3 regions of the Klebsiella sp. PL-2018 genome follow, and region 1 is predicted to be linked to each of the others. Evidence: predicted binding sites of a transcription regulator. Region 1 holds the regulator's gene; each other region holds the start of a gene.
What was found. The regulator Fur, encoded in region 1, represses iron uptake genes when iron is present. The targets are predictions, from matches to a motif close to ATAATAATGAGAACNACTATCAA.
Positions count from the first base shown of each region.

Region 2: a site for Fur is predicted at 8,845-8,867, ahead of MKleb_RS21475 (TonB-dependent receptor domain-containing protein). Genes of this name have one in related genera too.
Region 3: a site for Fur is predicted at 4,303-4,325, ahead of zupT (zinc transporter ZupT). Genes of this name have one in related genera too.

Region 1 covers NZ_CP077673.1:1,697,642-1,707,846, forward strand. The annotation lists gene tcuB (tricarballylate utilization 4Fe-4S protein TcuB) at 1-210, opposite strand, end outside; gene tcuA (FAD-dependent tricarballylate dehydrogenase TcuA) at 197-1,600, opposite strand; gene tcuR (tricarballylate utilization LysR family transcriptional regulator TcuR) at 1,698-2,624, opposite strand; gene fur (ferric iron uptake transcriptional regulator) at 2,754-3,206, opposite strand; gene fldA (flavodoxin FldA) at 3,498-4,028, opposite strand; gene ybfE (LexA regulated protein) at 4,178-4,471, opposite strand; gene ybfF (esterase) at 4,605-5,378, opposite strand; gene seqA (replication initiation negative regulator SeqA) at 5,563-6,111, shown strand; gene pgm (phosphoglucomutase (alpha-D-glucose-1,6-bisphosphate-dependent)) at 6,143-7,783, shown strand; gene MKleb_RS07890 (arginine:ornithine antiporter) at 7,840-8,259, shown strand; gene MKleb_RS07895 (DeoR/GlpR family DNA-binding transcription regulator) at 8,582-9,379, shown strand; gene MKleb_RS07900 (erythritol/L-threitol dehydrogenase) at 9,496-10,205, shown strand, end outside.
Region 2 covers NZ_CP077673.1:4,574,405-4,584,609, forward strand. The annotation lists gene MKleb_RS21415 (PTS sugar transporter subunit IIC) at 1-100, opposite strand, end outside; gene MKleb_RS21420 (PTS sugar transporter subunit IIB) at 275-589, shown strand; gene MKleb_RS21425 (PTS sugar transporter subunit IIC) at 599-1,921, shown strand; gene MKleb_RS21430 (PTS lactose/cellobiose transporter subunit IIA) at 1,945-2,259, shown strand; gene MKleb_RS21435 (ROK family protein) at 2,447-3,361, shown strand; gene MKleb_RS21440 (LacI family DNA-binding transcriptional regulator) at 3,418-4,380, shown strand; gene MKleb_RS21445 (metal ABC transporter substrate-binding protein) at 4,559-5,476, shown strand; gene MKleb_RS21450 (manganese/iron ABC transporter ATP-binding protein) at 5,473-6,294, shown strand; gene sitC (iron/manganese ABC transporter permease subunit SitC) at 6,291-7,139, shown strand; gene sitD (iron/manganese ABC transporter permease subunit SitD) at 7,133-7,987, shown strand; gene MKleb_RS21465 (nitrous oxide-stimulated promoter family protein) at 8,053-8,403, opposite strand; gene MKleb_RS21470 (Rdx family protein) at 8,480-8,764, opposite strand; gene MKleb_RS21475 (TonB-dependent receptor domain-containing protein) at 8,980-10,205, shown strand, end outside.
Region 3 covers NZ_CP077673.1:5,079,450-5,089,654, forward strand. The annotation lists gene tolC (outer membrane channel protein TolC) at 1-1,304, shown strand, start outside; gene MKleb_RS23925 (DUF1190 family protein) at 1,474-2,142, shown strand; gene MKleb_RS23930 (glutathionylspermidine synthase family protein) at 2,148-3,308, shown strand; gene ygiD (4,5-DOPA-extradiol-dioxygenase) at 3,354-4,145, opposite strand; gene zupT (zinc transporter ZupT) at 4,339-5,109, shown strand; gene MKleb_RS23945 (fimbrial-like protein) at 5,555-6,127, shown strand; gene MKleb_RS23950 (fimbria/pilus outer membrane usher protein) at 6,216-8,744, shown strand; gene MKleb_RS23955 (fimbrial biogenesis chaperone) at 8,758-9,486, shown strand; one part of gene MKleb_RS23960 (IS1 family transposase) at 9,480-9,928, opposite strand; one part of gene MKleb_RS23960 (IS1 family transposase) at 9,928-10,177, opposite strand.

The DNA of each region.
Region 1 (10,205 bases):
ATGCAGGCAGGCGCCGCAGTTATGGCACAGGTTGGCCAGGTAGTTTATATCCGCTTTGCCAAAAGCCAGGCGCTGGGTCATGGCCGGAAACACGGCGCAAAACCCTTCGCAATAGCGGCAGGCGTTACAGACCTGCATCACCCGTTCAACTTCCGCTTCCGACTCGGTGATGATTTGCGCGTCAATGATCAGCTTTTCAAGCGATTTCATGGTGTGTCTCCTGCTGTGCCGAGCGGGCGGCCTGCTGGCCGGCAATGCGTCCGAACGTCGTACCGATGGACATGCCCACGCCGGCGGTATACCCCTTGCCCAGCACGTTGCCGGCCATCATTTCGCCGGCGACGAACAGGTTGCGGCTCGGCTTGCCCGCAAAATGGACGGCGGCGCGTTCATTAACGTACAGCCCAAGGTAGGTAAAGGTGATCCCCGGCCGTAGGGCATAGCCGTAGTAGGGCGGGGTATCGATGGGCCGCGCCCAGTGGGTTTTCGGCGGCGTCAGGCCGGATGTCGCGCAGTTATCAAGCCGGGTATGATCGAACTGGCCCGGCGTACAGGCGGCATTGTAGCGGGCGATGGTTTGCGCCAGGCGTTCCGCGTCCAGCCCCAGCTGGCGAGCCAGCTCTTCAATGGTATTGGCCCGGGCGCCGGGGAAAACGGGCGGCATAAAGTGGCCGATCGCTTTGCTGTCGATGATCGAGTAGCCGATTTGCCCCGGCTGGTGGGCGACCAGCCTGCCCCAGATGGCATAGCGTTTGGGCCAGAAATCTTCCCCTTCATCATAAAAGCGCCCGGCGTCGCGGTTCACGACCACCCCCAGCGACACGCAGTCCACGCGCGTGCAGATGCCGCCATCGTAGAGCGGCGCCCTGGCGTCAATGGCGACGCAGTGGGATTGCGAGGGGTCGCCAATAATGTCAGCCCCGGCGTCAATCATAAACTTGAGCAGCACGCCCTGATTGAAGCGGGTGCCGCGGATGAGAAAGTTATCGGCTGGCCATTCACCGCGCTCGTTCTGTCCCCATGCTTCACGCAGCCACTCGCGGTTAGATTCAAATCCGCCGGCGGCGAGGACGCAGGTTTTGGCGACGATCCTCTCTTCGCCCGCCAGCGCGGCGATGAATTCGCCGTTATCTAATTCGAGCGCCTGTACCGGCGTGTTGTAGCGGATCTTTACGCCCATCTGCTCCGCGCTGCGGTAATAGGCATTTATAAGAGCTTTGCCGCCGCCCATAAAAAAGGCGTTGGTGCGGGCCACGTGCAGGGCGCCGGAGAGGGGCGGCTGAAAGTTAACCCCGTGCTGGCGCATCCAGTCCCGGCACTGCGATGAGGTGCGGATCACCAGGCGCGCCAGCGCTTCGTTGGTGTTGCCCTCGGTGACGCGCAGCAGGTCCTGCCAGTACTCTTCTTCCGGATAGCTGTCGACCAAAACATCCTGCGGAGCATCGTGCATACAGCGAAGATTCCGCGTGTGCTGAGAGTTGCCGCCTCGCCATTCCCGCGGCGCGGCCTCCAGCAGCAGTACGGACGCGCCAGCTTCCCGGGCGGTTAAGGCGGCGCATAGCGCGGCATTGCCGCCGCCAATGACCAGTACATCCACCATTTATGGCTCCATTACGCTTTGCTTGATTGTTAAATTTGTAATGGAAATGTATGCGTTACGGCCGGCTGGACGCTATGGCGTATTGCTAAAGGGGGGTTTAGTTTGCGTAAAGGCTGGCGCCGGGCCAGCGACCCGACTCAACCAGCTGACGCATGACTTTCGCCAGTATTACGCGGGCCGCAAGGCCTGCCGGAGTCAGCTCATCATCGGAAAGGCTGACGAGAAAATTAGGTCGACTGAGTATCGGATTGTCGACGCCGATCACTCTCAGGGACTCGCTGTCGAGATGGGAAATTGCCGCCCCCGGCTGCAAAGTGGCGCCGAGCCCGTCGCGGACGGCGCGCATCAGCAGGGCCAGGCCGTCGATTTCAGCCACCACATCGACGCTCAGGGCATGCTCCTGGCAGATCGCCTCCAGCCTGCCGCGCAGTCCATGCCCCAGGCTTGGCATAATCAGCGGGATAGCGGCCAGCTGGCCAGGCGAGATGCTCGCTTCGGGAAGGGGAGAGAGCACGTCATGGGTGCCAATCAGAAACAGACGCTCTTCGAGAATAGGTCTGGCGCTCCAGCGCACAAGCTTCTCCTTCTGGAACACGATAGCTAAGTCAAGCTGGCGGGTGTTGATCATGCGTTCAAGGTTACCGGAGAGGCTCTCGACCAAATGCAGGCGGACGTCGGCATAGCTTTCGCGCATCGCGTGAATAAAAGGCACCCCGAGAACGGAGGCGGTGCTGGGGGCCATACCGACGCTGACGTGGCCGGAAAGGCGCGCCTCGCGCGCGGCGAGAACCGCATCATCGGCGTGACGCAGCGCGAGCTGCGCCTGGGAGTAGAAGGCGAGGCCGGCGCTGGTCGGCATTACGCCGCGAGACGTCCGCTGCAGCAGGCGAATGGCGAGTTCGTTCTCGAGGCGCGCCATCTGTTGGCTAAGCGCGGAGACGCCGATATCCAGGTCAAGCGCGGCGCGGCCCATACTGCCGGTTTCAATAATGCGCACAAAATAGCGTAGCTGGCGAAGCTCCATGTCGACTCTCCGTACACGTCAGGATGCACTGACAGTAAACGTATTGCAGCGCGAGAGAAAGAGGCGGCAGATTCCGGGCAAAAAAAAGCCAACCTTCAGGTTGGCTTTTGGCGGTATACGATGCGGTGATTATTTCTCTGCCGCGTCGTGGGCATGTTCATCTTCGCGGCAGTCGCCTTCTGCGCAGTGGCCGTACAGGTACAGGCTGTGGTTAGTCAGGCGAATACCGTGCCTTGCGGCAATTTCACGCTGGCGCGCTTCGATGGAATCATCGCTAAATTCGATCACTTTGCCGCAGTCGAGGCAAATCAGGTGATCGTGATGATGCTGCTGCGTCAGTTCAAAAACGGATTTACCGCCTTCGAAATTATGACGGGTGACGATGCCGGCGTCGTCGAACTGGTTCAGTACGCGGTAGACGGTGGCCAGGCCAATCTCTTCACCCATATCAATCAGGCGTTTGTATAAGTCTTCCGCACTGACATGATGGTTATCCGGTCCTTGCAGCACTTCCAGGATTTTTAATCTCGGAAGCGTCACTTTCAGGCCAGCTTTCTTTAATGCGGTATTGTTGTCAGTCATGCGGAATCTGTCCTGTTGCTAAACGATCTACTTCCTTCAGCGGAAGTAATACAGAGAATCACCCGATGTAATGCGTCTCATTATAGAACTGCCATGGTGAAATGAAAACTGCAAGCATCGGGCCTTGTATGCTGTCAAAAACGAGGCACTCGCTACAAAGTGCTTCACGCGACCCCGTTAAATCAGAGGACATTGTACAGATATGTGATTAAAAGTTAAAAACTTGTAGCTATAACTTTGATTGCTTTTATCTATCAATTCGGCGAAACCTGATGATTACGCCGTTCAGACTCAGGCATTCTTGATTTCTTCGAGGTGCAGTTCTTCAGAAATCTGTTTTACCCATTTTTCCACGCGTTCGTTAGTCAGCTCAGGCTGACGGTCTTCGTCAATGGCCAGGCCAACAAAGTGATCGTCATCGGCCAGGCCTTTAGAGGCTTCAAAATGGTAGCCGGCGGTCGGCCAATGGCCAACGATAGTTGCGCCGCGCGGTTCGATGATATCGCGGATAGTCCCCAGTGCATCACAGAAGTATTCAGCATAGTCCTCCTGATCGCCACAGCCAAACAGAGCCACCAGTTTGCCATTGAAATCGATCTCTTCCAGCGTCGGGAAAAAATCGTCCCAGTCGCACTGGGCTTCGCCGTAGTACCAGGTGGGAATGCCGAGCAGCAGGATATCGTGAGCTTCCAGATCCTCTTTGCTGCTTTTGGCAATGTCGTGAACATCAGCAACGTCTTTACCAAGCTGCTTTTGGATCATTTTTGCAATATTTTCGGTGTTGCCGGTGTCGCTGCCAAAAAAGATGCCGATGATTGCCATGAGTAAAATAACCTCTTGAAACTTAATGATGTGGTAGTGGCGTAATGCCCGCAGATAGGGGCAATGATAGCAGAACTGAGAAGGGCGCGGAAACAGCAATCACGCCCAACTGCACACTCTGCTACACGAAAGCTTATTTTTTGAGGGTTTTAGGCTTTATCCTGGTCGCGCAGGGCTGCCAGCTGGTTCATCAGCATCTCTTCGATGAGATCGCTGCGGTTCATGTTACGGGCTTCGGCCAGCTCATTAAGCGCATCGACAGCATCGGCATTGAGCTTTAGCTCCACGCGCTTCAGACCGCGACTCTTATCGCGTTTAAGCTGATTGCGTTTGTTGATGCGCAGCTGTTCATCGCGCGAAAGCGGATTCGTTTTCGGTCTACCCGGCCGACGCTCAGTTGCGAACAAATCTAATGTCGTACGGTCCGTTTGTTCTTTTGCCATGATTCAGAGTGACTTCGGGGGAAACAAGCTATCGGGCATAGCCGATGCAGACAGCGCGCCATAATACATCAGGCGACGGGCTGCGCCAACGGCCGCGGGCATTAAGCCGCGCGGTCGAGTATATTTTAGGCAGTTACGCGGCGATAGAGGTCAAATAACGACGGATCGCGCGGATAACGGCCTCCGGTTTTTCTGCATGCACCCAGTGCCCGGCGCCGGCGATAACGTGCGCGCGCGCCTGGGGAAACTGAGCTAATAAAGTCTCGCGGTAGGCATCGGTGACGTAGGGGGAGTTGCCGCCCGGAATAAACAGCGCCGGATGCGGCCAGGGCGGAACGGTTTGCCAGCCGACGATATTATCGTACTGCTCCCACAGCACCGGTACGTTAAACCGCCACTGGCCGTCCACGAAAGATTTTAACAGAAACTGAATCACGCCCTCTTCGTTAAGGTGCTGGCGCATGACCGTCGCCGCCTGCTGACGCGTAGCGGCCCCCGCGTCGGTGACGGCATTGATGGCGGCGAAGATTTCATCATGGCGGCGGACGTGATAATCCACCGGGGCGATATCAATGGCGACCAGGCCCGCGATGCGCTCCGGGGCCAGCGCGCTCAGCGCCATCACCGCTTTACCGCCCATTGAGTGACCAATAAAGGTGGCTTTCTCAATCTGTGATTCATTGAGAATATCAAGCAGATCCTGGGCCATCGCGGGATAGGTCATGTCAGGCGAGCGCGGCGAAAGGCCGTGGTTTCGCATGTCGACCTGGATAATATCGCGATCGAGAACCAGATCGCGGGCGAGGATCCCAAGATTATCCAGGCTGCCAAAAAGGCCGTGGACCAGGACGATAGGGGGATTATTGTGCGGATTCTGTGCAGATTGCGCTCGGCTATTTAATTTCATGGCAAAGTTCTTTTTTTCGCTCCGTCGGGTTAGGGTATTATGTTGGACATTCTGCCATCCGGCTGCAAGACCCGGAAGATATCCGAGTTTTACCGCCATCCTGGTTTGACGCTATCCGCGGTTGGGATTTGTCCCTATAATCCCGACAACTTGTATTCAGAAAAAGATATCGCACTGGATTAAGATGAAAACAATTGAAGTTGATGATGAACTCTATAGCTATATTGCCAGCCACACCAAGCATATTGGCGAGAGCGCATCCGACATTTTACGGCGCATGTTGAAGTTTTCCGCCGTTTCCCAGCCTGTCGCACCGGTAGCGAAAGCCGCTCCGGCCCCTGCGCCAACGCCTGTCGTTGAAGTGAAACCCGCCAATCCTCTGAAAGATAAAGTTCGCGCTATGCGTGAGCTGCTGTTATCTGATGAGTACGCCGAACAAAAGCGCGCGGTAAACCGTTTCATGCTGGTTCTGACCACCCTCTACGCCTTAGACAGCAAAGTGTTTGCCGAGGCGACCGAGTCCCTGCACGGGCGCACCCGCGTTTATTTCGCTGAGGATGAACGCACGCTGCAGAAAAACGGTAATCAGACGAAACCTAAGCAGGTACCGGGGACGCCGTGGTGGGTCATTACAAATACCAATACCGGTCGCAAATGCAGCATGATCGAACATATCATGCAGTCAATGCAGTTCCCTGCGGAATTGATCGAAAAGGTTTGCGGTACGATCTAGTTAGTTAACTTTGCACCAGAAGGATCAGGCAATGGCAATCGATAAGCGCGCGGGTCAACCTGCGCAACAGAGTGATTTGATTAACGTCGCCCAACTGACTGCCCAGTACTATGTGCTGAAGCCGGAAGTTGGCAACGCGGAACATGCAGTGAAGTTTGGCACCTCCGGTCACCGCGGCAGCGCGGCGCGCCACAACTTCAACGAGCAGCATATTCTGGCGATTGCTCAGGCAATTGCTGAAGATCGCGCGAAGAACGGGATCACCGGCCCATGCTATGTTGGTAAGGACACACACGCACTCTCCGAACCGGCTTTCATTTCCGTACTGGAAGTGCTGGCGGCGAACGGCGTTGACGTCATCGTTCAGGAAAACAACGGCTTCACCCCGACGCCGGCGATTTCCAATGCGATTCTGGTGCACAACAAGAAGGGCGGCCCGCTGGCTGACGGTATTGTTATCACGCCGTCCCACAACCCGCCGGAAGACGGTGGTATCAAGTACAACCCGCCTAACGGCGGCCCGGCGGATACCAACGTGACTAAGGTGGTAGAGAATCGCGCCAACGAACTGCTGGCTGCCGGTCTGCAGGGCGTGAAGCGTATTTCTCTTGATGCGGCGCTGGCCTCCGGCCACGTCACAGAGCAGGATCTGGTGCAGCCGTTTATTGAAGGGCTGGCGGATATCGTCGATATGGCGGCGATCCAGAAAGCCGGACTGACGCTGGGCGTCGATCCGCTGGGCGGCTCCGGTATCGAATACTGGAAGCGTATCGCTGAGCATTACAATCTCAACCTGACCATCGTTAACGACCACGTCGATCAGACCTTCCGCTTTATGCACCTCGATAAAGACGGCGCAATCCGCATGGACTGCTCCTCCGAGTGCGCGATGGCGGGCCTGCTGGCGCTGCGCGACAAGTTTGACCTGGCCTTCGCCAATGACCCGGATTACGACCGTCACGGTATCGTCACGCCGGCCGGGTTAATGAACCCGAACCACTACCTGGCGGTGGCGATTAACTACCTGTTCCAGCATCGCCCGCAGTGGGGCAAAGATGTGGCTGTCGGTAAAACCCTGGTCTCCTCGGCGATGATTGACCGCGTAGTCAACGATCTGGGGCGCAAACTGGTGGAAGTACCGGTTGGCTTTAAGTGGTTCGTTGACGGCCTGTTTGACGGCAGCTTCGGCTTCGGCGGCGAAGAGAGCGCGGGGGCGTCGTTCCTGCGCTTTGACGGCACGCCGTGGTCGACCGACAAAGACGGCATCATCATGTGCCTGCTGGCGGCGGAAATCACCGCAGTCACCGGCAAAAACCCGCAGCAGCACTACGACGAGCTGGCAGAGCGCTTTGGTGCGCCAAGCTACAACCGTCTGCAGGCTTCCGCGACGTCTGCCCAGAAAGCGGCGCTGTCTAAGCTCTCCCCGGAAATGGTGAGCGCCAGTACCCTGGCAGGCGATCCGATTACCGCGCGTCTGACCGCGGCGCCGGGCAACGGGGCGGCGATTGGCGGTCTGAAGGTGATGACCGACAACGGCTGGTTCGCCGCGCGTCCGTCAGGTACCGAAGATGCCTATAAAATCTACTGCGAAAGCTTCCTCGGCGCTGAACATCGTCAGCAGATTGAGAAAGAAGCGGTAGAGATTGTCAGCGAAGTGTTGAAAAACGCGTAATTGACCGCACGATAAACAGGCCCTTTTCAGGGCCTGTTTTTTTCGCAGGGATAGCGATGAATCTGGAACGAAAGAAGGTTTTTTGGTTTTGGGGTGGGATGGATCTCTTTTATCTCTTGCAGTTTATTGGCTGGAACATCTACCACCGGCGAGTACCGCTTTACGACGATATCCTCTCATTTTTACCGCTGCTGCAAACCTGGGGCTCCGCGGCCGCCTGGCTGTTTACCCTTCATTTTATTCTGACTATCAGCATTCCCGCGTCGATGATTCTCTTATGGCGCCAGAGCCGCTATGCGCCGTGGCTGGCCTATGCGCAGACGCCGCTGCGTCTGGCCTTTATGCTCCCGTCGCTTTCGCTGGTGGTCTGGCTGGCGCAGGCGGTGGCGTTGAAAAGCGCGGCCTTCTTTATTGCTCTGCTGCTGGTCTCAGAGGCGGCAAAAGTCGTGACACTATGGCGATGCCGCAAGGTTTGACGTTATGTGTTATCCAGACGGCACAGGTTTGGCGGATATTACGCTGACTGAATCGGGCATAAACGGGTATTATTGCTTTGACCGGGTTTGCCCGTTTTAGCGAATATACGGCTAAAGCAAACGAACAATCACGGCTAATTCTGCGATTTTAATCACAAATTTATTCCATCCAAAATGAAAGTTGCCTCATATATATGATCAGCTTCAAACTAAAAAAAGCTAAAAACTTGTTTTGATTTTGTATGATTTATGTCACTTACTGATATGGACGATTTTGTTATATTTATGTCATTAAATCCTGAATGCTTTCTTGAGAACGTCTATGTTACAAGTTAAACGTCATTCATTAATTGTGGAATATGTCGTAGAAAAAGGATGCGCCAGAGTTAATGAGCTCTCACAGATATTCGGTGTATCTCCAGAAACCATTCGCCGGGATTTAACCGCGCTGGCGAGAAATAAAAAAATAGTTCGCAGCTTTGGCGGTGCAATGATTTCTGAAAATAACGCATCATTTTTAGCTGCCGATACGCCGACAAATCACGGGAACTTTGTCGATAAAGCCGAGGCCTTTATTAAGCGCACCAAAGAGCAGCCGGAACGTAAGATGCGTATTGCTAAAGGCGCGCTGCAGTTTATTCATGAGCATGAGTGCATTATCATGGATAATAGCAGCTCCTGCTGGTTTTTAGCGCGCCAGCTGCCTGACATCGAGCTGACCGTGATTACCAATTCTTTGAATATTATTCAAACCTTAGCCTGTCGTAAGAAAATAAGAATAGTCAGCGTTGGGGGTGAATATTCTGAGCGCCACGGTGATTTTCACGGTCCGGTCGCCGAGTTCATTATCAACAACTTTAAGGTCAATAAGCTGTTTTTTTCTTGCCAGGGTCTCGACGCCGGGCTGGAAATAAAAGACAGCAATGAAGTCAACGTCCGGCTGAAGCAGGAGATGCTGAAAGTTGCCGATCAAAAAATCCTGATGGTCGATAGCAGTAAGTTTGAACGCTATTCACTCTATAAAATATGCGATCTGGCGGATATTGATGTGTTGATCACTAACGAATTACCAGCTGATACCTATCGCCAGCACCAGGTACATATTGTCGAGACTAAATAGCCGCTCTGCCAGATATTCTACCGGCATTATTATTGAATAGCCCTTGTGCCCGATGGAGGGGTATTGCGCCAGCAATACCATCCCTCTTCATTATTTATCCGAAAAAGAGGTTTACGATGGAACAATTACCTGAAGATATGAAAGCGGTTGTCTGCCATGGTCCCCAGGATTATCGCTTTGAGAAAATTCCCCGCCCGGTCGCCAAAGAAAAGGAAGTGGTCATTAAGGTTGACGGGTGTGGAATCTGCGCCGGCGACTGCAAGGCCCAGGACGGCGCGCCGATGTTCTGGGGCGATAATCCGTGGGTGAAAACGCCGGTGGTGCCCGGCCATGAGTTTTACGGTCGGGTTGCCGAATTAGGCCCGGGCTCCGCTGAAAAATATCAATTAAAAATTGGCGATCGCATCCTGGCTGAACAGATTGTCCCCTGCCATGAGTGCCGTTTCTGTAAAACCGGCAAATACTGGATGTGCGAAACCCATGACATTTACGGCTTTCAGAAAGATGTTGCCGATGGCGGTATGGCTGAATATATGCGTTTCTCCGAACGGGCGATTATTCACAAAATTCCTGAATCATTAAGCGAAGAAGATGCCGCGCTGATCGAACCTATGGCCTGCGCAATCCACACGGTACGCCGCGGAGATATCGAACTGGATGATGTGGTTGTTATCGCCGGCGCCGGGCCGCTGGGGCTGTGTATGGTGCAGGTCGCTCATCTGAAAACGCCGAAGAAACTGGTGGTCATCGACACGATGGACGACCGCCTGGCGCTGGCGAAAGCGTTTGGCGCCGACGTGGTCATCAATGCGGCGCAAGAGGACGC
Region 2 (10,205 bases), 2.9 Mb from region 1:
GCATCGCCGTAATGTGGTTATTGCGCGTCAGAACGTTGGCCAGCGGCGCCAGCCGCTGTTCGATGATATCGACGGCAACATTCATCAACTGAATGTTCATAATCCTGCCTTTAAGAATAGAGGTGTCGCCAGGATGATCGCGCACTCCCGGGTAAAGTAAAAGCCCGCCATAGGTGATCGTGGTCACAATAAATAAATCCACTAACGGAAAGCGCTTTCCGTTTTATATCCGTTATGACTATAGTCGGCGCATCCATCTCATCAGGAGCGATATATGAAAAAGATAATGTTGTGCTGTTCCGCGGGCATGTCCACCAGCCTGCTGGTGAAAAAAATGATCGCCGAAGCCGAGCAGCGCGGTCTGCCGGTGGAGATCAACGCCTTTGGCGTCGCGGAATTCGATCAACAGGTCGGCCATTACCAGGTGGTCCTGCTGGGGCCGCAGGTGAAATACATGCAGAAAGATCTGCAAAAGCAGGCTGATAAATACGGTATCCGCGTGGAACCCATCAACATGATGGATTACGGCATGCAGAAAGGCGGCGCCGTACTGGATTTCGCGCTTTCCCTTATCGATAACAAAAACTAAGGAAAGATCATGAGCTCTCTGTACGCGAAGCTGATCGCCGTGATTGAACAGAAGATCACGCCTATGGCGGGGGCGATCGGCCAACAAAAATACGTCACCTCCATCCGCGACGGTTTTATTACCGCCCTGCCCTTTATGATCGTCGGCTCGTTTTTGCTGGTCTTTATCTTCCCGCCGTTTTCCCCGGATACGACGTGGGGCTTTGCCCGCGCCTGGCTGCAATTTTCTCTCGATCATCGAGATGCGCTGATGCTGCCGTTTAACTTCAGCATGGGGGTGATGACGCTGTTTATCGCCGTCGGGATCGCCGCCAGCCTGGCAAAACACCATAACCTGGACTCGCTGACCGCCGGGATGCTGTCGCTGATGTCGTTCCTGCTGGTGGCCGCGCCGCTGAAAGATGGCCAGATCTCCACCGCCTACTTCTCCGGCCAGGGGATCTTCACCGCAATTCTGGTGGCGATTTACTCTACCGAGCTGTACGCCTTCCTCAAACGCCACAATATTACGATCGGTCTGCCGCCTGAAGTGCCGGCGGGCGTGGCTCGCTCGTTTGAGATCCTGATCCCGGTGCTGGCGATCGTGCTGACTCTGCATCCGCTGAATCTGTTTATCGAAGCGCAGCTGGGCATGATCATCCCGGAAGCGATCATGTCGCTGGTGAAACCGCTGGTGGCGGCGTCCGATACTCTACCGGCGATTCTGCTGTCGGTGCTGGTATGCCAGGTGCTGTGGTTTGCCGGCATTCACGGGGCGCTGATCGTCACCGGGATTATGAATCCGTTCTGGATGGCGAACCTGTCGATCAACCAGGCGGCGATGGCCGCAGGCACCGCGATCCCGCATATCTATGTCCAGGGCTTCTGGGATCACTATCTGCTGATCGGCGGCGTCGGCTCCACCCTGCCGCTGGCTTTGATGCTGCTGCGCAGTAAGGCGGTGCATCTGCGGACGATTGGCCGGATGGGCGTGGTGCCGGGCGTATTTAACATCAACGAACCGATTCTGTTCGGCGCGCCGATCATTATGAATCCGCTGTTCTTCCTGCCGTTCGTGCTGGTGCCGATGATCAACGCAACCCTGGCCTACTTTGCGCTGAAGCTGGACCTGGTGAGCCGCGTGGTGTCGATGACGCCGTGGACGACGCCGGCCCCTATCGGCGCCTCGTGGGCAGCGAACTGGAGCTTTAGCCCGGTGATCATGTGCCTGATTTGCATGGCGACGGCGATGGTGATGTATCTGCCGTTCCTCAAAGCCTACGAAAAACAGCTGCTGGAGCAGGAGCACGCTAACGCGGCGGCCCAGGCCGAAAGCGCGCCGCAGTCCGCATAATTAATACTATTCAGAGGTTTGTCATGGAATTAGAAGAACAGGTAATGGGTATCATCATCAACGCCGGGCAGTCGCGTAGTCTCTGTTACGAAGCGCTGAGCTGCGCTAAAGCGGGTGATTTCGCCGCCGCCGACGAAAAAATGAAAGAAGCGGCGCATTTTGCCCGCGAGGCGCATTTGGTACAGACCCAGCTGATTGAGGCCGACGAAGGCGAGGGTAAAACCAAAATGACTCTGGTGATGGTTCACGCTCAGGATCATCTGATGACCTCGATTCTGGCGAAAGAGCTGATCGGCGAACTGATCGCCATTTACCGCTCGCGACCGCTGCACGCGTAGGGTTCCCCCTCTCCGGGGAGAGGAGATGACGTAGCCCGGGTAAGGCGTTTACACCGCAACCCGGGAAAACGGTAAATGCTCATGTCACCTGGCTGGCTGACTTCCCGGCTCGCGCTGCGCTTAGCCGGGCTACCTGAACTACACGCGTAGCGGCCCGGGAAACCGTCGACCACAATTAAGGACAACCATGCTACATCTGGGTTTAGACATTGGCGGCACCAAAATGGAAGCCGTCCTGCTCAACGCGGCGGGCGAATGCGTCTATCGCCAGCGCCGTCCGACGCATAAAGAGAGTTATCAGGCGTTTATGCAGCAACTGCTCGGACTGATTGCGACCGTCCGCGACTGGAGCGAACGGCCGTTTACTCTCGGCATCGGCCTGCCGGGGGCTATCGACCCGCAAAGCGGCCTGATTAAAAACTGTAACTGTCTGGTGCTCAACGGCCACGACCTGCGTCATGACCTGATGCGGGAACTTGGTCAACCGGTATGGATGGCGAACGATGCCGACTGCTTCACCCTCTCTGAGGCGGTGGACGGCGCGGGCGCGGGGGCAACGACCGTATTCGGCGTTATCATCGGTACCGGCTGCGGCGGCGGCGTTGCGGTGAACCAACGGCTGCTCGGCGGGCCTAACGCCATCGCTGGCGAATGGGGACACAATCCCCTGCCGGAGTACCGCCCCGAGCGCGACGGCCCGGCGCAGCCCTGCTACTGCGGCAAAGAGAACTGCATCGAAAGCTTTATCTCCGGTACCGGCTTTGCCCGCCGCTACGGCGAGCAGGCGCCTGCGGAAGCGATTATCGCCGCCGCGCAAAACGGCGAACCGCAGGCGCTGGCCCACTGGCGGCATTTTATTGACGCTTTCGGCCGTAGCCTGGCGTCGGTAATCAATATCCTCGATCCGCAGGTGATTGTACTGGGCGGTGGGCTCTCCAACGTCGGGCAAATCTATGAGCAGCTGCCGGCGGCGATTGTCCCGTATCTCTTTTCCGACAGCTGCCGAACGCAGATCAAACAGGCCCGCTTCGGCGACGCCAGCGGCGTGCGCGGCGCGGCCTGGCTGCCGGTTCTGGCCAACGCTGAAGCCGGTCGGCGGTAGACACTTTTTTCAGCAGGTATGCTAAGCTAGGCGAAAATATTCAGACAGAAAATGCCATGCCAACCATTGATGATGTTTCAAGATTAGCGAATGTCTCGCGAGCGACGGTATCCCGCGTGCTGACCGGCACGCGGGGCGTGCGCGAAGAGAGCCGGGAAGCGGTGCTGCGCGCGGTAGAGGAACTTAACTACCGCCCGAGCTTTGCCGCGCAAAACCTCGCCAGTCAGACATCCAATCACGTGGGGCTGGTGATCCCGGCGAACGATGACAGCAGCGGCGCGCGCCTGCTGCCGATGCTCTCGCTAGCGCTGAAGGGGCTGAATAAAAACCTGATAGTTCAGTACGTCACGGATGCGGCGGAACAGGCGGCGGTCGTCGACGATTTACAGCGCCAGTGCGTGGCGGTGGTGGTGCTCGGCGCCGTGCCGGCGGATGCGCCGCGCAACGTGATCTCCTTTGACCGCTTCAGCATTGCCGGGGTCAATAATCAGGGCTACGACTACGCTTTTGCCACCGAAAGCGCCTGCCGCTACGTGATCGGCAAGGGCCATCGCAATATCGCGCTGATCGTTGATAACGACAGCGATGACGCCAGCCGCCAGATGCTCGAAGGCTATCGCAACGTCCTGCAAAACTACTCCATCCCTTTTAACCGGCAGCTGATGCTGGCGGCCAACGATAACGTTGAACAGGCGCTGCTGACGCTGATTAATAGCTTCAGCAAATACTCGGTGATTATCGTGAAACGGGACCGCTACGCCGCCGAAGCGATGCGCCTGCTGCGCGAGTTCAACGTTGCCGTACCGCAGGAGGTCTCGCTGCTGAGCCTGGAAGATTCTCCCCTCGCCTCGCTGCTCAATCCGCCGCTGACCTGTATCTCCTGGCCGCTGGAGCAACTGATGGAGAACTGCCTGCAGCGTATCCGCAACCTGATTGACGAGCGCCCCACCTTCTCTCCCGAAGGGCGCACGCTGGCGGGCCGCCTGATCCCCCGCCAGTCGGTGGCCGATCTCTCCTGATTTCAGCGTCCGGCCTTCCGCGTGGCCGGGCCTTTTCCTCTCCCGCCGCGGGTTCGCACGCTAATCATTCGCCTCACATCTAAATAAGAATTATTTTCATTTATAAATAGCTTGTGCTATATAACATAGCAATGGCTATAAATGATGATTAATTAACCGCAACGTTGTGAGGGACCTTATGCTGCACCTGCCACCCCTGAAGCATCTGATGTTTGCCGCCACGCTGGCGCTGCTGGCCGTCGCCCCCGTCCAGGCAAAAGAGAAATTTAAAGTGATTACCACCTTCACGGTGATCGCCGATATGGCGCAAAACGTCGCGGGCGACGCCGCCGACGTCAGCTCCATCACCAAACCGGGGGCCGAGATCCATGAATATCAGCCGACCCCCGGGGATATCAAACGCGCGCAGGGCGCGCAGCTGATCCTCGCCAACGGCCTGAACCTTGAACTGTGGTTCGCCCGCTTTTATCAGCACTTAAACGGCGTACCGGAAGTGGTGGTCAGCAACGGCATTCAGCCGATGGGCATCAGCGAAGGGCCGTATAACGGCAAACCCAACCCGCACGCGTGGATGTCGGCGGACAATGCGCTGATCTACGTCGATAATATTCGCGACGCGCTGGTGAAATACGATCCTGCGAACGCCGACGCCTATCGCCACAACGCCGAAGCCTACAAAGAGAAGATCCGCCAGACCATGGCGCCGCTGAAGGCGGAACTGGCGAAGCTGCCGCAGGATAAGCGTTGGTTGGTGACCAGCGAGGGCGCGTTCTCCTATCTGGCACGCGATAACGGCCTCCAGGAGCGCTATCTGTGGCCGATAAACGCCGACCAGCAGGGCACCCCGCAGCAGGTGCGCAAAACCATCGACACCATGAAGAAAGAGCGGATCCCGACTATCTTTAGCGAAAGCACCATCTCTGATAAACCGGCGCGTCAGGTGGCCCGGGAAGCCGGCGCCCACTACGGCGGCGTCCTGTACGTCGACTCTCTGAGCGCCGCCGATGGCCCGGTGCCGACCTATCTCGACCTGCTGCGCGTCACCACCCAAACCATCGTCCAGGGCATCAACGACGGACTAAGGAAACAGGCATGAGTCACGAGCTGCCGGGCCTCGCGGTCAACAACGTCAGCGTCACCTACCGCAACGGTCATACCGCGCTGCGCGATGCTTCTTTTAGCGTCCCGCGCAGCGCCATCGCGGCGCTGGTCGGGGTGAACGGCTCGGGAAAATCGACGCTGTTTAAAGCGCTGATGGGCTTTGTGCGCGTCGGAAAAGGCGATATTGCGATTCTCGGTCAGCCGGTTAATCGCGCCCTGCGGCAGAACCTCGTCGCCTACGTTCCGCAGGCGGAAGAGGTGGACTGGTCCTTCCCGGTGCTGGTGGAAGATGTGGTGATGATGGGGCGCTATGGCCATATGGGCTGGCTACGGCGGGCCAAACCGCGCGACCATGAGATTGTCGACGCCGCCCTGGCGCGGGTCGGCATGAGCGAGTACCGCCACCGCCAGATCGGCGAACTCTCCGGCGGGCAGAAAAAGCGCGTGTTTCTGGCCCGCGCTATCGCTCAGCAGGGAAAAGTCATTCTGCTGGATGAACCCTTTACCGGCGTCGACGTGCAGACCGAAGCGCGCATCATCGAGCTGCTGCGGGAACTGCGCGACGAAGGCTGCACCATGCTGGTTTCCACCCATAACCTCGGCTCGGTAAGCGAGTTCTGCGACTACACGGTGATGGTCAAAGGCACCGTGCTGGCCAGCGGCCCGACGGAAAGCACCTTTACCGCCGAAAACCTCGAACTGGCGTTTAGCGGCGTGCTGCGCCACGTGGTGCTGAGCGGCGCGGAAGAGCGGATTATCACCGACGATGAGCGGCCGTTTATCAGCCGTCGGGCGGCGGGAGGCGAAAGATGAGCTGGCTACTGGAGCCGTTTGGTTATCACTATATGCTGAACGCGATGTGGGTCTCGGCGCTGGTGGGCGGGGTGTGCGCGTTTCTCTCCTGCTACCTGATGCTTAAAGGCTGGTCGCTGATTGGCGACGCCCTCTCCCACTCCATCGTGCCCGGCGTGGCGGGCGCTTATATGCTCGGTCTGCCCTTCGCGCTGGGGGCGTTTCTTTCCGGCGGCCTGGCGGCGGGCAGCATGCTGTTTCTTAACCAGCGTTCGAAGCTGAAGGAAGACGCGATTATCGGCCTGATCTTCTCCTCTTTTTTCGGTATTGGCCTGTTTATGGTGTCGCTGAACCCCACTTCGGTGAATATCCAGACCATTATTCTCGGCAATATTCTGGCCATCGCCCCGGAGGATATTATCCAGCTGGCGGCGATTGGCTCTATTTCGATGGCGATTCTGCTGCTGAAGTGGAAAGACCTGATGGTGACCTTTTTCGATGAGAACCACGCTCGTTCCATTGGCCTGAATACCACCGCGCTGAAGCTGCTGTTCTTTACTCTGCTGGCGGCCTGTACCGTGGCGGCGCTGCAGACCGTCGGCGCGTTTCTGGTGATTTGCCTGGTGGTGACGCCCGGGGCCACAGCCTGGCTGTTGACCGACCGCTTCCCGCGCCTGCTGGCGATTGCCGTCGCGATTGGCAGCCTGACCAGCTTTTTCGGCGCGTGGCTGAGCTACTATCTGGACGGGGCGACCGGCGGGATTATCGTCGTCGCCCAGACGCTGCTGTTTTTAGCCGCTTTTGTTTTCGCGCCGAAGCACGGCCTGCTCGCCAGCCGTCGCCGCGCCAGGGAGGCCTCATGCTGAGCGCGCTGATTGAACCTTTCCAGTTCTCCTTTATGGTCAACGCCATGCTGGTGGCGGCGATCGTTGCCGTCCCCTGCGCGCTGCTGTCAGTGTTTTTGGTGCTCAAAGGCTGGGCGCTGATGGGCGATGCCATGAGCCACGCGGTTTTTCCGGGCGTGGTGGTGGCGTATATCCTCGGTATCCCCTTCGCCATCGGCGCGTTTATCGCCGGGTTGTTCTGCGCCATCGCCACCGGTTATCTCGACGATAACAGCCGCATTAAGCGCGATACGATCATGGGCATCGTCTTTTCCGGGATGTTTGGCGCGGGCCTGGTGCTGTACGTGTCGATTCAGTCGGAGGTCCATCTCGATCATATTCTGTTTGGCGACATGCTGGGTATTTCCGCCAGCGATATTGCGCAAACGTCGCTGATCGCGCTGGCGATTGCGCTGATAATCGGGCTTAAGTGGCGTGATTTTCTGCTGCACGCCTTTGATCCGCAGCAGGCGAAGGCCAGCGGATTGCGCTGCGGGCTGCTGCATTATGGGCTGCTATGCATGATTGCGCTGACCATCGTGGCGACGCTGAAAGCGGTGGGGATCATTTTGTCGATTTCGCTGCTGATAGCGCCGGGGGCGATCGCTCTGCTGCTGACGCGGCGTTTTGTCAGCGCCCTGCTGCTGGCGGTGGCGATAGCGTTAAGCTGTTCGCTGGGCGGCGTGTGGCTGTCGTTTTATCTCGACAGCGCCCCGGCGCCGACCATTGTGGTGCTGTTTACCGTTCTATTCGTTATCGCGTTTATCTGGACGTCGGTTCGCGATAGTCAAACCACGGCTCGTTCCGGCGAAGCCCCGGGTCGCGGCTGACGCCTTACCCGGGCTACAGACCGCACGAATTGTAGCCCGGCTAAGCGCAGCGCGAGCCGGGGAGTTTATTGCGGCTTTTTGGGCCGATACTTTTCCGGTAACTCCGGCACCGGGCGTTTGTCATCGATCAGGTGGCGAATCGTCAGGATCGGGTGCCGCCAGAGCATCCGCGGCCCCGCCCAGCGCATAATCTGCTTCATCTCTTCGCGTTTCGCGGGCTGATAGCAGTGCACCGGGCACTGCTTGCAGGCGGGCTTTTCTTCGCCAAATACGCACTTATCCAGCCGCTTGTCGGCATAGCCGTTGAGCGCCTGATAGTGTTCGGCGTCGTCGCGGGCATCCGGGCAGCGGCGCTGGTAGAGCGCAATCATGCTGCTAATGGTCTTTTTTTCCCGCGCAATACGTTTGCCCGCCATCGCCTGTTCCCTCCGATAAAGATGCATTCATAATACACATTCAGAGAGGACGATGCAGCCCCATACTCCCTGAGGATTATGCCGGTTTATCCACGTGCCCCAGCGGTTTTTCCGGGAAGCACACATCGCGCACCCGGCGCTTGAGCTCCGCCGCGTCGGGGAAACCGCCATCCTGCTTGCGCTCCCAGATTTGCACATCATCAACGGCCACCACGAAGATCCCGCCGGTTCCCGGAACCAGCGTGACCGAAGCGATATCGGTGCTAAAGCTGTGCAGCAGTTCCTGTGCCATCCAGCTGGCACGCAGCATCCAGTTGCACTGCGAACAGTAGGTGATGGTAATCGCGGCTTTATGGCTCATCGGCTTCTCGCTGTCGGTAAAAGGGCAAATTGTAAACAACTTGCAGATTAATTGAAGATAACATGATTATTTTGTTGCAAACGATAATACCTATCATTACCATTCGCAATCAACAAGCATGGAGAAAAAACGTCCAGTAACGGAATAACCGGACACACCTGCACTCTGGAAGTAACGCGTGAGCCAATACTAATAATGATTAAGGCGTGGCTACTATGTATAACTCCACTCAATCAACAGCATGGTTCAAGAAAAGCCTGCTGGTGACTTCTTTGCTTACAGCAATTTATCAGACTTCCGCCGGGGCGGCTGATACCACCGCGAAAACCACCAGCAGCGCATCGACTGATGACAGCTCGGAACGGATGACCGTTACCGCGCCGGCGCCGTTGCTGAAAGCGGGCAGCGAACATTCGATCGGCGCTCAGGAGCTGCAGGATAAAGGGGCCAACGACTTTGGCTCGATCATGCGCTACGAGCCGCTCATTAGCGCCACCGGCGCCAGCGGCGGTTCCGGCAACGGCAAAAGCGGCTTCGACCGCGGCGGCTATACCGGCTACAACATACGCGGCATGGAGAGCAACCGCGTCGGGATCGACGTCGACGGCATCGCCCAGCCGAACGCCACCGGGCGCAGCTACGCCAGCCGCGCGGGCCTTAATACCTTCGGTATGGGCCGCGACTATATTGACCCCTACATGTACGGCAGCATCGATATTCAGTCCGGGGCGACATCAACGGAAACCGCCAACAGCGCCATCGGCGGCAACGTCTCTTTCCGCCCGAAATCCGCGGATGACTATCTGCATCCGGGCAAAACCAGCGCCTTCGGCTACCGCAGCGGCTACGACTCGTCCGATCGCAGCTGGCACAACGGCGTCACGGTCGCCGGCGGCGACGAGACCCTGCGCGGGATCTTCGTCTACAGCCGTCGCGACGGTCAGGAGACGGAAAATAACAGCGGGACCGTTGATTCCTATCCGGCAAACTGGCACTCGGACGCCTTTATGGCCTCCGGGATCTGGCAGCCGAATGACGAACATAAGTTCACCAGCACCTTCGATTATTACCATAAAACGAACCACACGCATTACGACGCCTGGGACTCCAGCGGCAACAGCGTTATCGGTACGTCAAAGCAGACCAGCCAGACCCGCCGCTGGGGCCTGAGCCTGAAAGACGACTGGACGCCGATGAACGACTATATCGACAGCGTATCGACCAAAGTCTACTACCAGCATACCGAGGCCCATGACTGGACATATATGCCGGACAGCGTCACCCGCGCGATGCAAACGGTGAGCTCCGACTACGATACCGACACCTGGGGGATTCAGAGCGCGCTGGCGAAATCGATAGGCCGTCACGATCTGAGCGCCGGTTTTAACGCCAGCACGACGAAAACCCAGCGGCCGTTAACCCAGTCGCCAACCCCGAGCGC
Region 3 (10,205 bases), 2.4 Mb from region 1:
CATTCGAGAAGATCAACGAAGCGCGTAGCCCGTTATTGCCACAGCTCGGTCTGGGTGCAGATTATACCTATACCAGCGGCTTCCGTGATGCTAAAGACCAGAATTCCGACGTCACCAGCGGATCGCTGCAGCTCACGCAGGTTCTGTTTGATATGTCGAAATGGCGTGCGCTGACGCTGCAGGAAAAGAACGCCGGCATTCAGGACGTCACCTATCAGACGGATCAGCAAACGCTGATTCTGAACACCGCGACGGCCTATTTTAAAGTGCTGGCCGCTATCGATACGCTCTCCTATACCGAAGCGCAGAAACAGGCTATTTACCGCCAGTTAGATCAGACCACCCAGCGCTTTAACGTTGGCCTGGTTGCGATTACTGACGTACAGAACGCCCGTTCGCAGTACGATGCCGTGCTGGCGAATGAAGTCACCGCGCGCAACGACCTCGATAACGCCGTAGAAGGGCTGCGTCAGGTGACCGGCAACTACTATCCGGAGCTGGCCTCGCTGAACGTTGATGGGTTTAAAACCACTAAACCATCGGCGGTGAACGCGCTGTTGAAAGAAGCGGAAAACCGCAACCTGTCGCTGCTGCAGGCCCGACTCAGCCAGGACCTGGCACGCGAGCAAATTCGCCAGGCGCAGGATGGGCATCTGCCGACCCTGAATTTAAACGCGTCCAGTAGCGTATCTAATAACAGCTACAGTGGTTCTAAAAACACCACGCAGGACAGAGATATCGGGCAGAACCAAATCGGCCTGAACTTCTCCCTGCCGCTGTATCAGGGCGGGATGGTGAACTCCCAGGTTAAACAGGCGCAGTACAACTTTGTCGGCGCCAGCGAGCAGCTGGAAAGCGCGCATCGTAGCGTGGTGCAGACCGTTCGTTCCTCTTTTAACAACGTGAACGCGTCCATCAGCAGCATCAATGCCTACAAACAGGCCGTGGTGTCTGCCCAAAGTTCACTGGATGCCATGGAAGCCGGTTATTCAGTGGGTACGCGTACCATCGTCGATGTCCTGGACGCGACCACCACGCTGTATAACGCAAAACAGCAGCTGTCCAACGCGCGTTATAACTACCTGATTAACGAGCTGAACATCAAGTCCGCGCTCGGTACGCTGAACGAGCAGGACCTGGTTGCGCTGAACAACACGCTGGGTAAAGCGATTCCGACCTCGCCGGACAGCGTGGCGCCGGAAAATCCGCAGCAGGATGCCAGCGCTGACGGCTACAGCAACACCGCCGCGGCAAAACCGGCTTCCGCACGCAGCACCAGCGGCAGCAATCCGTTCCGCCAGTAATTAAGCTTGCGCACTCCACGCTTCGCTTACCCCGCGGGTAAGCGAAGCGTTAAACGTAAGGCAACGTAAAGATCCCCCGCTTTCCGCCCCTATTCGCTTCATTTTCCACCACTCATCCTCTATCCTGAGCGTTAACAAAACGCATACCACTGGGTCCAGGAAGACAAACATGAAACGGACAAAAAATATTAAACACGCCTCCTTCCGCAAAAGCTGGAGCGCTCGTCATTTAACTCCCGTTGCGCTCGCCGTGACGGCGGTATTTATGCTCGCCGGCTGTGAACAAAGCGATGAAACGGTTTCTCTGTATCAAAACGCCGATGACTGCTCTGCCGCTAACCCGAGCAAATCCGCAGAGTGCACCACCGCTTACAACAACGCGCTCAAAGAAGCAGAACGTACCGCGCCGAAATACGCCTCTCGTGAAGATTGCGTCGCCGAATTCGGTGAAGGTCAGTGCCAGCAGGCGCCGGCTCAGGCAGGCATGGCTCCGGAAAACCAGGCCCAGGCGCAAAGCAGCGGCAGCTTCTGGATGCCGCTGATGGCTGGCTACATGATGGGCCGGATGATGGGCGGCGGAATGGGCGCTCAGCAGCCGCTGTTCAGCTCAAAAAACCCGGCCAGCCCGGCCTATGGTAAATACACCGACGCGGGCGGTAAGAGCTACGGCGCAGCGCAGCCGGGCCGTACCATGACCGTGCCGAAAACCGCGATGGCGCCAAAACCAGCCACCACCAGCACCGTAACGCGCGGCGGGTTTGGCGACTCGGTCGCTAAGCAATCAACCATGCAGCGTAGTTCAGCAAGCTCCTCTTCTTCACGCTCGATGGGCGGCTAAGCGACATGGAAAGAATCAGCATTACCGAGCGCCCGGACTGGCGCGAAAAGGCGACAGAATATGGCTTTAACTTTCACACCATGTACGGCGAGCCGTACTGGAGCGAAGAAGCCTATTACAAACTGACGCTGGCGCAGGTTGAGAAGCTTGAAGAGGTCACCGCTGAGCTGCATCAGATGTGTCTGCAGGCGGTGGAAAAAGTCATCGCCAGCGATGAGTTAATGGCCAAATTTCGCATCCCCAAACACACCTGGGGCTTCGTACGCCAGTCGTGGAAAACCCATCAGCCCTCGCTGTATTCGCGTCTCGATCTCGCGTGGGACGGCGTGGGTGAGCCGAAGCTGCTGGAGAACAACGCCGATACGCCGACGTCTCTCTATGAAGCGGCATTCTTCCAGTGGATCTGGATGGAAGATCAGCTGAACGCCGGTCAGCTGCCGGCGGGCAGCGATCAGTTCAACAGCCTGCAGGAGAAGCTGATCGATCGCTTTGGCGAGCTGCGCGAGCAGTTCGGCTTCCAGCTGCTGCATATGGCCTGCTGTCGCGATACCGTTGAAGACCGCGGTACCGTGCAATATTTGCAGGACTGCGCCGCAGAAGCGGGCGTGGCAACCGAGTTCCTCTACATCGAAGATATTGGTCTCGGCGAAAAAGGCCAGTTTACCGACCTGCAGGATCAGGTGATTGGTAATCTGTTCAAGCTCTATCCATGGGAGTACATGCTGCGCGAGGTGTTCTCCACCAAGCTGGAAGATGCCGGCGTGCGCTGGCTGGAGCCGGCCTGGAAGAGCATTATCTCCAACAAAGCGCTGCTGCCGCTGCTGTGGGAGATGTTCCCCAACCATCCGAACCTGCTGGCCGCTTATTTCAGCGAAGATGCGCACCCGGAGCTGGAAAAGTACGTTATTAAGCCGATCTTCTCCCGCGAGGGCGCTAACGTCTCTATCGTGGAGAATGGCAAAGTGCTGGAGGCGGTAGAAGGGCCGTACGGTGAAGAGGGCACCATCGTGCAGGCGTTCTATCCGTTGCCGAAATTTGGCGACAGCTACACGCTCATCGGCAGCTGGCTGATTAACGACCAGCCGGCGGGAATTGGCATTCGCGAAGACCGGGCGCTGATCACTCAGGATCTGTCGCGCTTTTATCCGCACATTTTCGTCGAGTAACAGCAAACCCCGGCGGCATTGTTTACTGCCGGGGTTTATCTATTTTCAGGCGCCAATGACCACCGACAGCATGCTCAGGGAGCCCATTTCCATTCCTTCAACCGGGATCGTAATCGGCTCTTCACCGTCCCAGGCGCCCAGCACGTACAACAGCGGCAGAAAGTGATCGGCCGTCGGGTTCGATAACGATCCGCCTTCATGCGCCAGGTAATTCACCAGCGGATGTTCCGCTACGGGACCTTTCCAGTCCAGGTTCGCCTTCACGTAGTCATTAAACGACGCCGCCCAGGGATAAGGTGTATTTTCGCCGTGCCAGCGTGCGGTACGCAGGTTATGCACCACGTTGCCGCTTGCCACCAGCATAATGCCCTCATCGCGCAGCTGAGCCAGCTTACGCCCCATTTCGAAATGCCATGCCGCGGGCTTCGTACTATCAATACTCAGCTGTACCATCGGAATATCAGCATCGGGATACATTTTAATCAACACGCCCCAGGAACCATGGTCAAAGCCCCAGGCTTCTTTATCCAGCGTCACCGGCACCGGCGCCAGCAGCTCGACCAGACGCTGGGCCAGCTCAGGCGAACCCGGCGCCGGATAATGCGTATCGTAGAGCGCCTGGGGAAAACCGCCAAAATCATGAATCGTTTTCGGCGCCTCCATCGCGGTCACTCCTGTACCGCGAGTGAACCAGTGCGCGGAGATCACCACAATGGCTTTAGGCCGCGCCAGCGTCTCGCCCAGATGCCGCCAGGCGCGAGTATAGATGTTATCTTCCAGCACGTTCATCGGGCTACCGTGACCTAAAAACAGCGCGGGCATGCGGGTACGGGACATAGTGATATCCTTTATTAAGAAAGTTGATGTATTTACATTACGCTCTTTCTATGGAGGATAAACTCAGATAAGCATGATGATGATCGTCAGAAAATTTGAATGTAAGCGGCGGTAAAGAGTGAATCCGCGCGCTCGCGATCGTCAATGGATCAGGATACTCTTAATAAGAATTATTTTCATAAGGAGGTGAATGTTGTCCTCACCCGTCATTTTGACCCTGCTGGCAGGGAGCGCTACCTTTATTGGCGCCATTTTCGGCGTTATCGGGCAGAAACCCTCGAATCGCTTACTGGGATTCTCACTGGGATTCGCCGCCGGGATCATGCTGTTGATTTCGTTGATGGAGATGCTGCCCGCCGCGCTGGCTACCGAAGGCATGTCCCCCCTGCTCGGCTACGGCATGTTTATTATCGGCCTTCTGGGCTACTTTGCGCTTGACCGCATGCTGCCTCACGCCCACCCGCAGGATCTGATGTCTCCCGGCATTTCCCGCCCGCGCAACCTGCGCCGTACGGCGATTTTGCTGACCTTAGGCATCAGCCTGCATAACTTCCCCGAGGGCATTGCGACCTTCGTGACGGCCAGCAATAATCTCGAGCTGGGCATGGGGGTCGCGTTAGGCGTTGCGCTACACAACATCCCGGAAGGACTGGCGGTAGCCGGACCGGTATATGCCGCCACGGGCTCCAGAAGTAAAGCGGTGTTCTGGGCGGGTCTTTCCGGCATGGCGGAAATCTTCGGCGGCGTGCTGGCCTGGCTGGTGCTGGGCAGCGCGATATCCCCGGTGATGATGGGCGCCGTTATGGCCGCGGTTGCCGGTATCATGATTGCGCTGTCGGTTGATGAGCTTATGCCGCTGGCGAAAGAGCTCGATCCACAAAGCAACCCGAGCTATGGCGTGCTGTGCGGGATGTCAGTGATGGGATTAAGCCTGGTGGTTTTGCAAACGGTGGGCATTGGCTGAGTCAATGCCCCCATTATTTCACTTGTCAATTCATTACATGAATTCATCATTAATGATGAATTGAGAACAGGTATTAAATTTAACCTTTAGTCAATTAAGACCATGCGTAAATAGCCTTTTCACAGCATTCGCCCTCATTGCTTTGGCATTAATTTGACGTTAATTCTGCGGGTATCAAACGAAATTCATTCACATCAACAATCAATACAGGTAAAGCCACCGTCAAAAGAGATATTACATTGCGAAATATCCTAAAAAAAGCGCACTAAAATGCATACATTAAGGAAAACTGCGAGTTACCTTTAATTACAATTAACATGCGTAACAGTGAGCAGCATGATAGTTTTTACGCGTTGAATTAATATTAATTCAAGCAAACCCAATCCCATACCAGTTGTCGTAAACCTCATATTTAATATTGATCATCTATAAAGGACTATATTCCATGTTTAAAAAAACGCTGCTCGCTGTTGCCACTACCGCTGTTTTTTCTGCGACTGCTTTTAATGCCAGCGCTGAAGATCAGGGCCACGGTATTGTCACCTTCTCCGGTACCGTTATTACCGCCCCTTGCTCTGTGACACCGGAAAGCTCTCAGATTGATGTCGATCTCGGCCAGGTTGCCGATAGCGTACTGAACGGCGGCCAGTACTCTCAGCCTGCAGATTTCTCTATCAAACTGCGCGACTGTATTCTGAGCACAACGGATGATAAAGGCGTGAAAACGACAACGGATAAAGTGAACGTGACCTTCACTTCTGCCAACGTCGACAGCAATGACGCCAGCCTGATGGTAAATACCAAAGAAAGCAACTACGGCGGCGCTACCGGCGTTGGCGTACGTATTATGGACGCAGGTTACAACACCGTAACCCTGGGATCCGCAGTGCCGGTAGTGTTTACCGATACCAACCCGACTCAGAACCTGGACTTCCACGCCCGCATGGAATCTAAAGGTAAAAATGCAACCGAGGGTGATGTTTACGCTCAGGCAAACTACGTCCTGGCTTATAAATAATTATCGCTTTCGCTTAATTTTTATCGATTCAAGCCGGTGATGGATTCACCGGCTTTCCTGGTCTATTTTATTAAAAGAAACGGATTTTATGCGCACTATTATTCATAGCGGTTTAATGCCAGGAAAGTTATTCCTTTTAATAAAGCATACCCTTTGCTCAGTATGTTTTACCGCATCACTATCAATGCCGCTTTATGCAATAGAATTCAATACCGATATGATTGATGCTGAGGACAGGAAAAACATCGATCTCTCGCAATTTGAAAAAAAAGGCTATATTCCTGTCGGCACCTATGTAGCACGCGTACAGATCAACAAAAATACCTTACCAAAAGCCTATCACCTGGAGTGGATAAAAGCTGATAACGAAAGCGGATCTCAGCTTTGCCTCACTAAAGAGCGCCTGGCAGAGTTCGGCTTTGCCGATGCGTTTATTGAACCGCTACAAATGTGGAATCAAAAAGGCTGTCTCGATCTCAGCCATCAGCCAGAGCTGATTATTCGTCTGGATAAAGCGAACATGGTACTGACGTTAACCGTACCCCAGGCATGGATGAAATATCAGGCTAAAAACTGGACGCCGCCGGAGTACTGGGACGACGGTATCGCGGGGCTTATGCTGGATTATAACCTTTACGCCAGCCAGTACACGCCGAGCCACGGCGACAGCAACCAGAGCGTCAACTCATATGGCACACTGGGTTTCAACCTCGGTGCATGGCGCTTACGTAGCGATTATCAGTACGATCAATCGTTTACTGAGCGGAAATCAACGGGTACCAGCAGCAGCCTGCCGCGTACCTATTTATTCCGCCCGATTCCGTCCCTGGCGTCAAAATTCACGATGGGCCAGTACGACCTGAGCTCAGGCCTCTACGATACTTTTCACTTTACCGGCGCCTCTCTGGAAAGTGATGAACAAATGCTGCCGCCGGATTTACGCGGCTATGCGCCGCAAATAAGCGGCATCGCGCAGACCAACGCTAAAGTCACCGTTACGCAAAACAGCCGCACGCTCTATCAAACGACCGTCTCCCCCGGGCCATTCACCATCGCCGATCTGGGCACAACCTTGCAGGGGCAGCTGGATGTCACGATCGAGGAAGAAGACGGACGCAAAAGTACGTTCCAGGTTGGTTCCGCCTCTATCCCTTACCTGACGCGTAAAGGGCAGGTACGTTATAAAAGTTCAGTGGGTAAACCCACATCAACGACCCACAATGATGTGAATAACCCCCTTTTCTGGACCGGGGAGGCTTCCTGGGGCTGGTTGAGTGATGTTTCTCTCTACGGCGGCGCTATCGTCACCGCCGATGACTATCAGGCGGCAACCGGTGGGGTTGGCTTTAACCTTAACCGTTTTGGCTCATTCTCCCTTGATATTACCCGCGCCGAGGCTAATCTACGTAATGACGATCAAGGTAAACAGCGCGGCTTCAGCTATCGCGCTAACTATGCCAAACGTTTTGAAGAAACAAACAGTCAGGTAACCTTCGCGGGTTACCGGTTCTCAGATAAAGAGTACGTCACGATGAGCGAATATATCAGCTCGCGCGATGGCTCCGACTCCAGCTCCAATGAGAAAGAGAGCTATGTGCTCTCCTTTAATCAGTTCGTTGCGCCGCTGGAGCTAAATACCTATCTGAGTGTCACACGTAATACCTACTGGAACAGTGAAACCAATACGAACTACTCGTTTTCTCTGAGCCGGAGCTTTGATATTGGTGCGTTTAAAAATATTTCAGCTTCATTGGCGATGAGCCGCGTGCGCTGGAATGATGATGAAGAGAATCAATATTACTTTTCACTCACCCTGCCGCTGGAAAATAATCGCAATATTATGTACAGCCTGCAGCGCTATGGCGACGACGCAACGACGCAAACGGCAACCTGGTACGATGGTTCAGATCGTAATAACCCGTGGAATATGTCCGTTTCAGGCACAGATAAAGAGTTTGGCGATGGCGAAGCGGCCATGCGCGGATACTATCAGCACTATTCACCCTATGGCCGGTTGAATGTAAACGGTAGCGTGAAGCCAAGCAGCTATCGCTCGCTCAGCGCTGGCTGGAACGGCTCGTTCACGGCAACCCGTTACGGTGCGGCATTACATGATTACAACACTGGCAACAGTTCTCGCGTCATGGTGGATGCGGATGGAATAGCCGGTGTTGAGGTAAACAATCATCGTAGTATGACCAATATGTTTGGTATTTCCGTGGTTCCGTCAGTGGGTAACTACACAACGGCGATGGTGATGGTGAACAACAACAACCTGCCGGATGGCGTGGATGTAACCAACTCGGTAATCCGCACCACGCTGACCGAAGGCGCTATTGGCTATATGCCCCTGAGCGCGACCAAAGGCTATCAGATCATCGGCGTCATCCGCCTGGAAGACGGACGCTATCCACCGCTGGGCGTGACCGTAACAGACAAAGCAACAGGTCGCGATATAGGTTTAGTCGCTGATGACGGCTTTGTATACCTGAGCGGAATACAGGAAAACAGCATCCTGACGCTAAAATGGAACGACAACGTGTGTGATTTGACACCGCCTAACCATAGCAATCTCGATGGTCAGGCCATTATTTTACCATGTAAGCCCGCACATTAATTCAGGATGAATGATGATGAAAATTAAGACATTTGCGAAAGGACTATTCTGTCTGTTGAGTACCAGCTTTGCGGTAAATGCCGCCGTGTCGCCCGACAGAACCCGCATTATTCTTAACCAGTCGGATAAGAGCGTCTCCGTGCGCTTGACCAACCAGAGCACAACGGCCCCTTTCCTTGCCCAATCATGGATTGAGGATAAGGATAATAAAAAATCCCGAAACTATATTACTGCTGTTCCGCCAATGGTGCGCCTCGAGGCGGGTGAGCAAGTACAGGTTCGCCTGATTCCTCAGCCAACGTTGACGCAGCTTCCGGCGGACAGGGAATCGCTGTTTTATTTCAACGTGCGCGAAATTCCGCCGCGCTCGGAACAGAAAAACGTCATGCAAATTGCCATGCAGAGCCGCATTAAAATTTTCTGGCGACCAAAGGCAGTCGAAGTGAAGAACGGGCAGGTGAATCTGACCGGTAAATTCGATATTAGCCGAACGGCCAGCGGGTTAACGTTAAAGAACAACTCCCCCTACTTTATCACCGTGGGTTATATCGGCACGAATGGCAAAACGCTGCTGCCAAAAACATCCAGCATGATGGCTGAACCGTTTGGCCTGGCGTCGCAGGAGATTAAAGACCTGCCGGCTAATTTCCAGGTAGGCTTTATTGGCGATTACGGCGGCCTGAATATGTTTAAAGTCAGCTGTAATTCTGTACAAGTGGTGGTAATGACTCCAACTTACTGATAGTGTTTTATGTTCAGATAATGCCCGATGACTTTGTCATGCAGCTCCACCGATTTTGAGAACGACAGTGACTTCCTGCCCAGCCTTGCCAGATGCTGCCTCAGATTCAGGTTATGCCGCTCAATGCGCTGCGTATATCGCTTGCTGATAACGTGCAGTTCTCCCTTCAGGCGTGATTCATAAAGCGGCCAGCCATCCGTCATCCATACCACGACCTCAAAGGCCGACAGCAGGCCAAGAAGACGCTCCAGCGTGGCCAACGTGCGTTCACCGAATACGTGCGCCACAACCGTCCTCCGTATCCTGTCATACGCGTAAAACAACCAGCGCTGGCGTGATTTAGCGCCGACGTAACCCCACTGTTCGTCCATTTCCGCGCAAACAATGACGTCACTGCCCGGTTGTATGCGTGAGTTTACCGACTGCGGCCTGAGTTTTTTAAGTGTCGTAAAATCGTGTTGAGGCCAACGCCCATAATGCGTGCACTGGCGCGACATCCGACGCCATTCATGGCCATATCAATAATTTTCTGGTGTGTACCGGGCTGAGAGGCGGTGTAAGTGAACTGTAGCTGCCATGTTTTACGGCAGTGAGAGCAGAGATAGCGCTGATGTCCGGCAGTGCTTTTACCGTTACGCACCACGCCTTCAGTAGCTGAACAGGAGGGACAGCTGATAGAAACAGAAGCCACTGGAGCACCTCAAAAACACCATCATACA